DNA from 2 places in the Methylobacterium sp. J-118 genome. Region 1 is predicted to be linked to the other one. Evidence: predicted binding sites of a transcription regulator. Region 1 holds the regulator's gene; the other holds the start of a gene.
What was found. Region 1 encodes HrcA, which represses chaperone genes, less so after heat shock. Its sites were predicted from a motif close to GTTAGCACTCNCNNNNNGNGAGTGCTAAC; they were not measured.
Positions count from the first base shown of each region.

Region 2: groES (co-chaperone GroES) is a predicted target of HrcA. The motif match lies at 2,941-2,969, and genes of this name have one in related genera.

Region 1 covers NZ_JBYQFA010000001.1:3,917,986-3,923,193, reverse strand. The annotation lists gene hemW (radical SAM family heme chaperone HemW) at 1-835, opposite strand, end outside; gene rdgB (RdgB/HAM1 family non-canonical purine NTP pyrophosphatase) at 874-1,503, opposite strand; gene rph (ribonuclease PH) at 1,500-2,213, opposite strand; gene hrcA (heat-inducible transcriptional repressor HrcA) at 2,381-3,436, shown strand; gene AC3IF3_RS19040 (LysE family translocator) at 3,589-4,221, shown strand; gene AC3IF3_RS19035 (DUF1236 domain-containing protein) at 4,296-5,123, opposite strand.
Region 2 covers NZ_JBYQFA010000001.1:656,183-661,390, forward strand. The annotation lists gene pdeM (ligase-associated DNA damage response endonuclease PdeM) at 1-147, shown strand, start outside; gene AC3IF3_RS03090 (methyl-accepting chemotaxis protein) at 182-1,642, opposite strand; gene AC3IF3_RS03095 (CorA family divalent cation transporter) at 1,843-2,829, opposite strand; gene groES (co-chaperone GroES) at 3,039-3,329, shown strand; gene groL (chaperonin GroEL) at 3,401-5,044, shown strand.

The sequences.
Region 1 (5,208 bases):
GCGCCCCGGGGCCGATGCCGGCATACTCGCCGTAGCGCCAGTAGAGCAGGTTGTGGCGCGACTCGGCGCCGGGCCGCGCGTGGTTCGAGATCTCGTAGGCCGACAGGCCGGCCCGGGAACAGAGATCCTGCGTGACGTCGTAGAGGGCCCGGCCGATCTCGTCGTCCGGAACCACGAGCTTCCCGGCCGCCGCGAGACCGTGGAACGGCGTGCCCGGCTCGATGGTGAGCTGGTAGAGCGACAGGTGCTCGCCGGCCAGCGCGAGGGCCTGACCGAGTTCGTCCCGCCAGAGCGCGGGGGTCTGGCCGGGCCGGGCATAGATCAGGTCGAAGGAGGTGCGCGCGAAGACGGCCTGCGCGACCCGGATCGCGTCGAGGGCCTGCGCCACGTCGTGCAGCCGGCCGAGGGTCCTCAGGGACGCGTCGTCGAGCGCCTGCACGCCGAGGGAGACCCGGTTGACCCCGGCCGCGCGGTAGCCGTGGAAGCGGGCGGCCTCGACGCTCGACGGATTGGCTTCGAGGGTGATCTCCGCGTCCGGCGCCACCGTCCATCGAGCCGCCACCGCGTCGAGCAGCCCCGCGACGGTCGCCGGCCGCATCAGCGAGGGGGTGCCGCCCCCGAGGAAGATGCTGGTGACGGTCCGGCCGGGCGTCCGGCCGGCCATATGGGCGATCTCGGCCCGGAAGGCCTCGAGGAAGCGCGGCTCGTCCACGCCTCCGTGCCGGACGTGGCTGTTGAAGTCGCAATAGGGGCACTTCGCGGCGCAGAAGGGCCAGTGCAGGTAGATCCCGAAACCCGCATCGCGGGTCGGGTGGTCCGGGCCGGTCGTTCGCATGATCGCCGGGATGTGCGCGCGCCCGTCCGGTTTGGCAATCAGGCGCCGGGCGCGAGGCAGGCCCGGCGCAGCGCCACGAACGCCCGGGCGCGGTGGGACAGACCGGTGCCCGTCCGCCAGTCGACCCCGTGCTTCTCCGCGGCGCTCATCTCGCCGAAGGTGCGGTCATGCCCGTCCGGCCGGAAGATCGGGTCGTAGCCGAAGCCGGCCGAACCGCGCGGCGCCACGAGGTCGCCGAAGACCCGGCCCTCGAACAGCTCGGTGTGCCCGTCGGGCCAGGCGAGCACCAGGGCCGAGACGAAGTGCGCGCGGCGGTCGATCGCCCCGCGGGCGTCGAGTTCGGCGAAGATTCGCGCCATCGCCCCGGCAAAATCCTTGTCCGGGCCGGCCCAGCGGGCCGAGAACAGGCCCGGCGCCCCGTCGAGGGCGTCGACGCACAGGCCGGAATCGTCCGCGAAGGCGGGAAGGCCGGTGGCGTCGGCGGCGGCCTTCGCCTTGATCGCCGCGTTCTCGGCGAACATCGTCCCGGTCTCGTCCGGTTCGGGCAGGCCGAGTTCGCCGGCCGAGACCGCCTCCACCCCGAACGGCGCCAGGAGGTCGCGCATCTCGACGAGCTTGCCGGCATTGTGGGTGGCGATCACGACCTTGCCGGTCAGCCTGCGGCTCACGCGAGGGCCTCCTTCTGAAGGGCGACCAGCCGGTCGGTGCCGGCGCGCGCCAGGCTGAGGAGTTCGAGGAGCTGCTCCTGCGTGAACGGCTCCATCTCGGCGGTGCCCTGGACCTCGACGATGCCGCCCCGGCCGGTGAGCACGAAATTGGCGTCGGTCTCGGCCGCCGAATCCTCGGCGTAATCGAGGTCGAGCACCGCCATCCCCTTGTACAGGCCGCAGGAGACGGCCGCGACATGGTCCTTCAGAGGGTCGACCGAGATGATCGAGCGCGTCCGCATCCAGGCGAAGCAATCGTGCAGCGCCACCCAGGCGCCGGTGATCGCGGCGGTCCGGGTGCCGCCATCGGCCTGGATCACGTCGCAATCGACCGTGACCTGGCGCTCGCCCATGGCCGGGAGGTTGGTCACGGCCCGCAGCGAGCGGCCGATCAGGCGCTGGATCTCCTGCGTCCGCCCCGACGGCTTGCCGGAACCGACCTCGCGCCGGGTGCGTTCGTGCGTCGCACGGGGGAGCATGGCGTACTCGGCCGTGACCCATCCTTTGCCCGAACCCCGCAGCCACGGGGGCCCGCGCTCCTCCAGCGAGGCGGTGCAGAGCACCCGGGTGTTGCCGAAGCTGACGAGGCAGGAGCCTTCTGCGTAGCGCGACACGGCGCGCTCCAGGCTCACGGGCCGCAACTCGTCGGCGGCACGCTTGGAAGGCCGCATTGCGGGCCCCTTCTGTGGTGAATGTCGAGGGCCGGGCTCTTAGGCCGGTGCGGCACCGTGAGCAAGCATCGCCGTATGGATTGATCCGGGCGGGTCGGCCGGACATGATCGGACCACAGGATGATCGCGTGACAGACCCGAACTCTCGTTTCCCGAACGATCCATCGATGCAGGCCCTCGCCGCCCTCAACGAACGCGCCCGGGAGATCTTCCGGCAGATCGTCGAGAGCTACCTCACCACGGGCGAGCCGGTGGGATCGCGCAATCTCGCCCGGATCCTGCCGATGGCGCTGTCGCCGGCCTCGATCCGCAACGTGATGGCGGATCTGGAGCATTCCGGCCTGATCTTCGCGCCGCACACCTCGGCCGGCCGCCTGCCGACCGAGCTCGGCCTTCGATTCTTCGTCGACGCCATGCTCGAACTCGGCGATGTCAGCCAGGACGAGCAGGCCCGGATCGAGGCGCAGATGCGCGCCGCCGCCTCCGGCCACACCTTCGAATCCGCTCTGGCCGAGGCCTCGACCATGCTGTCGGGCGTCTCGCGGGGGGCCGGAGTGGTGTTGACCACCAAAGCGAATGTGAGCCTGAAGCACATCGAGTTCGTCCGCCTGGACCCGGCCCGCGCCCTGGTGATCCTGGTCTCGGACGACGGTTCCGTGGAGAACCGGCTGGTGGACCTGCCCGCCGGCCTGCCGGCCGGGGCCCTCCAGGAGGCGACAAACTTCCTGAACGCCCGGCTTCAGGGCCGCACCCTGGGATCGCTGCGGGCCGAGATCGAGGCCGGCCGCAAGGCCATGAAGCGGGAGCTCGACGCCATCACCGAGCGCCTCGTCGATGCCGGGCTCGCCACTCCGGTGGGCCCCACGGAGGCGCGCCAGCTGATCGTGCGCGGCCAGGCCAACCTGCTGGACGACCTGCGCGCCGTCGAGGATCTCGAGCGCATCCGCCTGCTGTTCAACGATCTGGAGACGCAGAAGGACGTCATCGACCTCCTCTCCCGCGCCGAGGGCGGCGAGGGCGTGCGGATTTTCATCGGCTCCGAGAACAAGCTGTTCTCGCTCTCCGGCTCCTCGCTGATCGCGGCGCCGTTCCGTGACGGCTCGCAGAAGATCGTCGGCGTCGTCGGGGTGATCGGTCCGACCCGGCTGAATTATGCGCGGATCGTGCCCATGGTCGACTACACCGCCCGGGTCGTCTCGAAGCTCCTCGACGGGGGTCGGTGAACCGCACGATCGCGGCGCGCGATGGCTTCACAAGAGGCGCCCGCCAAGCTTAGATTTTAAGTCAGCCTGGATCTCGATGATCGATACTGATTCGTCGTTGCCGAGGGCAGGCGCGCGCGTCGGCCCGACGTCGCGCGACACGGGGGATCCGCATGCCCAGTCTGGCGAGTTACCTGGCCTTCGCTGCGGTCTCGCTGGGCATGGCCCTGACACCGGGACCGAACATGGTCTACCTGGTCTCCCGCTCGATCGCGCAGGGGCGGACGGCCGGTCTGATCTCGCTCGGCGGCATCCTCGCGGGCCACATCGTCTACATGGCGTGCGCGGCTGTGGGACTCACGGCCCTGTTGATCGCGATCCCCTACGCCTACGATGCCGTCCGCTTCGCCGGCGCGCTCTACCTCCTCTGGCTCGCGTGGCAGGCGGTTCGGCCCAACAGTCGGTCCCCGTTTCAGGTCCACGATCTGCCCAAGGACAGCCCGCGCAAGCTTTTCGCGATGGGGCTGCTGACGAACCTGCTCAATCCGAAGATCGCGGTTCTGTATCTGTCGCTCCTGCCCCAGTTCATCGATCCGGAAAGCGGAAGCGTCCTCGCACAGGCGCTGATCTTCTGCGGCACGCAGCTCGCCGTCAGCGTGGGCATGAACGCCGTCTTCGTCGTCTCGGCCGGGACCATCGCCGCGTTCTTCACCCGGCGCCCGCTTTGGAGCGTCATCCAGCGCTGGCTGATGGGAACGGTGCTGGCCTCGCTCGCAGTCCGCATGGCGACCGAAGCCCACCGATGATCGCAGCGACGACACGGCCAGTGCCGCACGCCGGAGCGGCCTCCGTCCGGCGTGCGGTAGTCTTTGCGGACCGATCAGCCCGGAATGACGTCGACGATCTCGTAAGTGTCGGGATCGATGATCACGATGTCGTCGCGCACCAGGATGAAGTCGTAGCCCTCGTATTCCGGCACGAACTCGACGATCGATGGCGGCAGCCGGTGAAGGCTCACGGACCGGGGGATCGCGGTGCCGACCGCGAGGCCGAAGGCCACATCCCGCAGCGGCGAGACCCCGAGCCGGGTGATCGAACCGCGGAACTCCGAGCGCTGCCGCGTATCGAGGCGGCCCACCGCGCCGCGGGCCGGCCCGCCGCCCCGGGCACCGTCCCGGCCGCCCCGTTCGCCAGCGCCGCCGCGCTCACCCCGGTCGGGACCGGCCCCATCCCGGTTGCCGCGCTCGCCCGCCGGTCCCGTCTCGCGACCGCCCCGCTCCACGCCTCCGGGATTGCCGCCCGGCCCGCCGCGCTCCCCGGCGCCGTTGCGCTCGGCCGCGCCACCGGGCCGCCGCGGGCCGTCCGCGCCGCGGCCTGCCGGACCACCCGGCTCCGCGCCGCGGGGGCCACCTTCGGCGCCGCCGGGGCCACGCATCCCGCCGCCTTCCGGTCCGCCGGCGCCACCGCGCATGCCGCCGCCCTCGGGGCCGCCGGCGCCGCCGCGCATGCCGCCGCCCTCGGGGCCGCCGGCACCGCCGCGCATGCCGCCGCCCGGTCCCGCGCCGCCGCCGGCCGGGCCGGCACCAGCTCCCCCGCCGCCGGGCCCGCCACCCGGACCGCCGCCGCCGGGACCACCCTGTGCGAAGGCGGTCGCCGCTCCGACGACGACGATCGCGGCCGCCACCGTATCCCTCAGTATCCGCTTCATGGCCTCTCCTCCCGCTTCCGTCGGAGCGCTCGCGGCGCCCGCAACGCCCGCAACGGGGCCCCGGCGGAATCCGTTCCGTTGCATC
Region 2 (5,208 bases), 3.3 Mb from region 1:
GTGATGCCGGCCTTCGGCGCCTATGCGGGGGGCCTCAACGTCCGCGACAGGGCCATTGAGGGCCTGTTCCCGAAGGGTTTCACCGCCCACCTCCTGGGAGACGGGCGGGTCTTCGCCATTGGACGGGCACAGCTCGCCCGGGACTGAGCCTGCAGCGGTTTGCGTCGTCCGATCGATCGGATCAGTTCGCCGACATGAAGCGGTTCACGCTCTCCGACAGGCTCGAGGAGTGGTCCGCCAGGCTTCCGGCGATGCCCCGGACCGCCTCGGCGAACTGGCCGGTCGCGTTGGCCGCCTGTGAGACGCCGCCGATATTGCCCGTCATCTCGTGGGTCGAGACCGCCTGTTCCTCGACAGCACTCGCCATCGCCAGGGTCAGCTTGGACAACTCGCCGACGGCCGCGGTGATCATCTCGATGGCGCCGACCGCCTCGCCGGTCGCGCTCTGAATCGCCGAGACCTGCTGGGTGATCTCGCCGGTCGCCTTGGCGGTCTGCTCGGCCAGCGCCTTGACCTCGCTGGCCACCACCGCGAAGCCGCGGCCGGCCGCGCCGGCGCGCGCAGCCTCGATGGTCGCGTTCAGCGCCAGAAGGTTGGTCTGGTCGGCGATCGACTTGATCATGCCCACCACCGCGTCGACCTTCCGGGCATTCTCGGCCAGCTGCCGCATCGTCGCGTCGGTGGTCCCGGCCTGGGTGGCGATCTGCTGCGCCCGCTCTGAGACCCGCCCGACCTGCCCGGAGATCTCCTGGATGGCATTGTTCATCTGCTCCGAGGTCGCGGCCACGGAGGTGGCCCTCTGTCGGGCGGAATCGGCTGACTGCGTGAGCCCCTCCGCCGATTGCTGCATCTCCTCGATCGCCGACCCGACCGCCGCGACCACCCGGTTGACCTCGGAGGCCATGTGGACCTGGGCCGACACCACCGACCAGGTCAGCATCGGTCCGATGTAGTTCCCCTTCTCGTCGTTGACCGCCGTGACCTGCAGGTCCAGCGTCTCCGGCCCGACCTTGATCTTGGTACGGTGCGGGAGGCGGCTGGCATCCGCCAGCATCGAGCGCTGGTGGCGGGGGTTCTTGTGAAACACGTCGAACGAGTGTTCGAGCATCTCATCGACCTCGATCGGGAGATGCTGCTTGAGCGGACCGAGGGTACGGCGCGAGGTTGTATTCAGGTAATTGGTCCGGAAGTTGTCGCGCGGATCGGCGGTCATCACCGCCACGGGCATGTTGTCGATCATCGACATCAGCAGGTCGATCTGGTTCTTCTTCACCGAGATGTCGCTCGCGAACTTGATGACCTTCACGGGCTTGCCGCTGGCATCCAGGATCGGATTGTACGTCGCCTCGAGCCAGACAGGGTGCTTCTCCTTGTCGAGCCTGAGGAATTCGCCGGTGACGTATTCACCGGACCTCAGCTTCGCCCAGAAGGCCGCGTAGTCGTCCGATTTGACGGACGCGTCATCGACGAAGATCGAATGGTGCTTGTTGATGATTTCGTCGAGCGCGTATTTCATCAATTTCAAGAAGTTTTCGTTCGCACTTGTAACGTGACCATCCATATTGAATTCGATGATTGCCAATGACCGATTGAGCGCATCAATCTTGGCCTGCGATTCGCTGTAGGTCGTCCGCTTGAACATGGCTGCACCCGCTTGTGATGCATCTTTCAAAACCATGGACGCGTTAATCCAATCCTAATCCTAAATTGAATTTTGATTTGGCCATTTGGGCTGAATAATACGGTGCTGATATCAGTCAAAAACAATATTATATAAAGTGATTAATTAAGTATTATCGACAATCGATAGCGAATAATAAAAAAAACTCGAAAATTATAGTATCAAAACCAGCCCCGCATCCGAAAATATATGATCGGCGCGAGCGCGCTCACGAGAATGAGGGCCAGGGCGTAGGGGTAGCCGTAGGTCCAGTCCAATTCCGGCATGTGCTTGAAATTCATGCCGTACATCGACGCGATCAGGGTCGGGGGCACGCCGACCACCGAGACGACGGTCAGCACCCGGAAGACATTGTTCTGCTCGATGTTGATAAGACCCAATGCCGCGTCGAGCAGGAATTGAACGTTTTCTGCCAGCCGCGTCTCGAACTCGTCGAGGGACTCGATATCCCGTTTGATCGTCTCGAAGCGGCCATCCTCGGGAAGGCCCAGCCCGTCACAGGCCGCTGAAACGAACGGGACGATCCGCTCCAGTCCGAGGAGGCTGGCGCGAATCTTCCCCAACGCTTTCCCGCGGCGGCTGATCCCGTGCAGGATCCGGCGCAGCGCCAGATCGCGGCGCCGCGGGGGCGGGCTTTCCAACCGGCGCCGCTCGGGGCCGCGGACATCGAAATCGAAGATCCGCGACGAGAGCGTGTCGAGTTCCGTCGCCATGTCCTCCAGCGCGTCCGCGAGGTTGTCGACGAGTTCTTCCAGCACGACCAGGAAGACCTCGCTCGGCGTCACGCTGCCGTCACCCTCGGCGATCCGCTTCGCCGCGGAGGCGAAGCTGCGCAACTCGTGGAAGCGGATGGTGACCAGGTGGTCCTTCGTCAGCATGAGGCCCAGCGGCTTCAGCTGCGAGTCGCTGCGTTCGAAGGTGATCATCGGTGTCGAGAGGGAGAGCCCGCCCTTCACCCGGCGCAGGCGGCTCGAATTCTCGACCTCCGCCAGAGCCGCCCGCGACGGGACGCGCAGCCCGGTCGACGCTTCCACGGCGGCGGCCTCCTCCGGGGTCGGATCGTTCATGTCGAGCCAGACGGCCCCGTCGGGAATACGCCCGCCGGGCTCGATCGCCAGCGGGCCTTCGGGTCCGTGCAGGCTCAGCATCGGCGCATGGGATCCATCTGGAAGAACGGGCGGCCGCCCCGCCATCACGCCGTCGCGCGGGGGTGCGACCGTCTTGACACGGCACGCCGCCGAGCCTACCTCACCGCGGTCTTTGGCACTCGCCGAGACAGAGTGCTAACAGTCGGGTTTGGACGCGGCCTCGCGGCCGCATCAACGCCAACTTCAGACCTGAAGCAAGAGGGCAGCTCATGAACTTCCGTCCGCTGCACGACCGCGTGGTCGTCCGTCGCATCGAGAGCGAGGAGAAGACCAAGGGCGGCATCATCATCCCGGACACCGCCAAGGAGAAGCCGCAGGAGGGCGAGATCGTCGCCGTCGGCCCCGGCGCCCGCGACGAGACCGGCCGCATCAACCCGCTGGACGTCAAGAAGGGCGACCGCGTCCTGTTTGGCAAATGGTCCGGCACCGAGGTCAAGATCGACGGTCAGGACCTCCTGATCATGAAGGAATCCGACATCATGGGCGTCGTCGCCCTCTGATCGGATCACCCGTCCCGACCCTTTGAGGCCGCTCCGGCCTTGGGGTCTAACCTAACGACAAGAGGCAAACCATGGCAGCGAAAGACGTTCGTTTCTCCGCCGACGCCCGCGACAAGATGCTTCGCGGCGTCGACATCCTCGCCGACGCGGTGAAGGTGACGCTCGGCCCCAAAGGCCGCAACGTCGTGATCGAGAAGAGCTTCGGCGCCCCGCGCATCACCAAGGACGGTGTGACGGTCGCCAAGGAGATCGAGCTCGCCGACAAGTTCGAGAACATGGGCGCCCAGATGGTGCGCGAAGTGGCCTCGAAGACCAACGACATCGCGGGTGACGGCACCACCACCGCCACCGTGCTGGCTCAGGCCATCGTCCGCGAGGGCGCCAAGTACGTCGCCGCCGGCATCAACCCGATGGACCTGAAGCGCGGCATCGACCTCGCCACCGCCGCCGCGGTGAAGGACATCATCGCCCGCGCCAAGAAGGTCTCGACCTCCGACGAGGTCGCCCAGGTCGGCACGATCTCCGCCAACGGCGACAAGGAGATCGGCGAGATGATCGCCCACGCCATGCAGAAGGTGGGCAACGAGGGCGTCATCACGGTCGAGGAGGCCAAGACCGCCGAGACCGAGCTCGACGTCGTCGAGGGCATGCAGTTCGACCGCGGCTATCTCTCCCCATACTTCATCACCAACGCGGAGAAGATGGTCGCCGAGCTGGAAGACCCCTACATCCTCATCCACGAGAAGAAGCTGTCGTCGCTCCAGGCGATGCTGCCGGTGCTCGAGGCCGTGGTCCAGACCGGCAAGCCGCTGCTGATCATCGCCGAGGACATCGAGGGCGAGGCGCTGGCCACCCTCGTGGTCAACAAGCTGCGCGGTGGCCTCAAGGTCGCGGCCGTGAAGGCGCCGGGCTTCGGTGACCGCCGCAAGGCGATGCTCGAAGACATCGCGATCCTGACCAAGGGCCAGATGATCGCCGAGGATCTCGGGATCAAGCTCGAGAACGTGACCCTGCCGATGCTCGGCCGCGCCAAGCGGGTCCGCATCGAGAAGGAGAACACCACGATCATCGACGGCGTCGGCGAGAAGTCCGACATCGAGGGCCGCATCAGCCAGATCAAGGCGCAGATCGAGGAGACCACCTCGGACTACGACCGGGAGAAGCTGCAGGAGCGTCTGGCCAAGCTCGCGGGCGGCGTCGCGGTGATCCGCGTCGGCGGCGCGACCGAGGTCGAGGTCAAGGAGAAGAAGGATCGCGTCGATGACGCCCTCAACGCCACCCGCGCGGCGGTCGAGGAAGGCATCGTCCCCGGCGGCGGCACCGCACTGCTGCGCGCCAAGAAGGCCGTCGCTGAGCTGAAGAGCGAGATCCCGGACGTCCAGGCCGGCATCAAGATCGTCCTCAAGGCCCTCGAAGCCCCCCTGCGCCAGATCGCCCAGAACGCGGGCGTCGAAGGCTCGATCGTGGTCGGCAAGATCACCGATAACACCTCCTCGGAGACCTACGGCTTCAACGCCCAGACCGAAGAGTACGTCGACATGATCCAGGCCGGCATCGTCGACCCGGCCAAGGTCGTACGCACCGCCCTGCAGGACGCGGCTTCGGTCGCTGGCCTGCTGGTGACCACCGAAGCCATGGTCGCCGACGCCCCGAAGAAGGATGGCGGCGCCCCCGCGATGCCGGGCGGCGGCGGCATGGGCGGCATGGACTTCTGAGTCCACAGCACCCGTAGAGATGAGGAAGGGGGTCGCCGAGAGGCGGCCCCTTTTCTTTTGTTGTATCGAGATCCAAGCGTTGCGGGAGACACCGTCCAAATTTCATATTCGGCGCCTGTGATGGGCATACAGAGGAGCCGGATGCAGCCAACCGCCATGTCTAA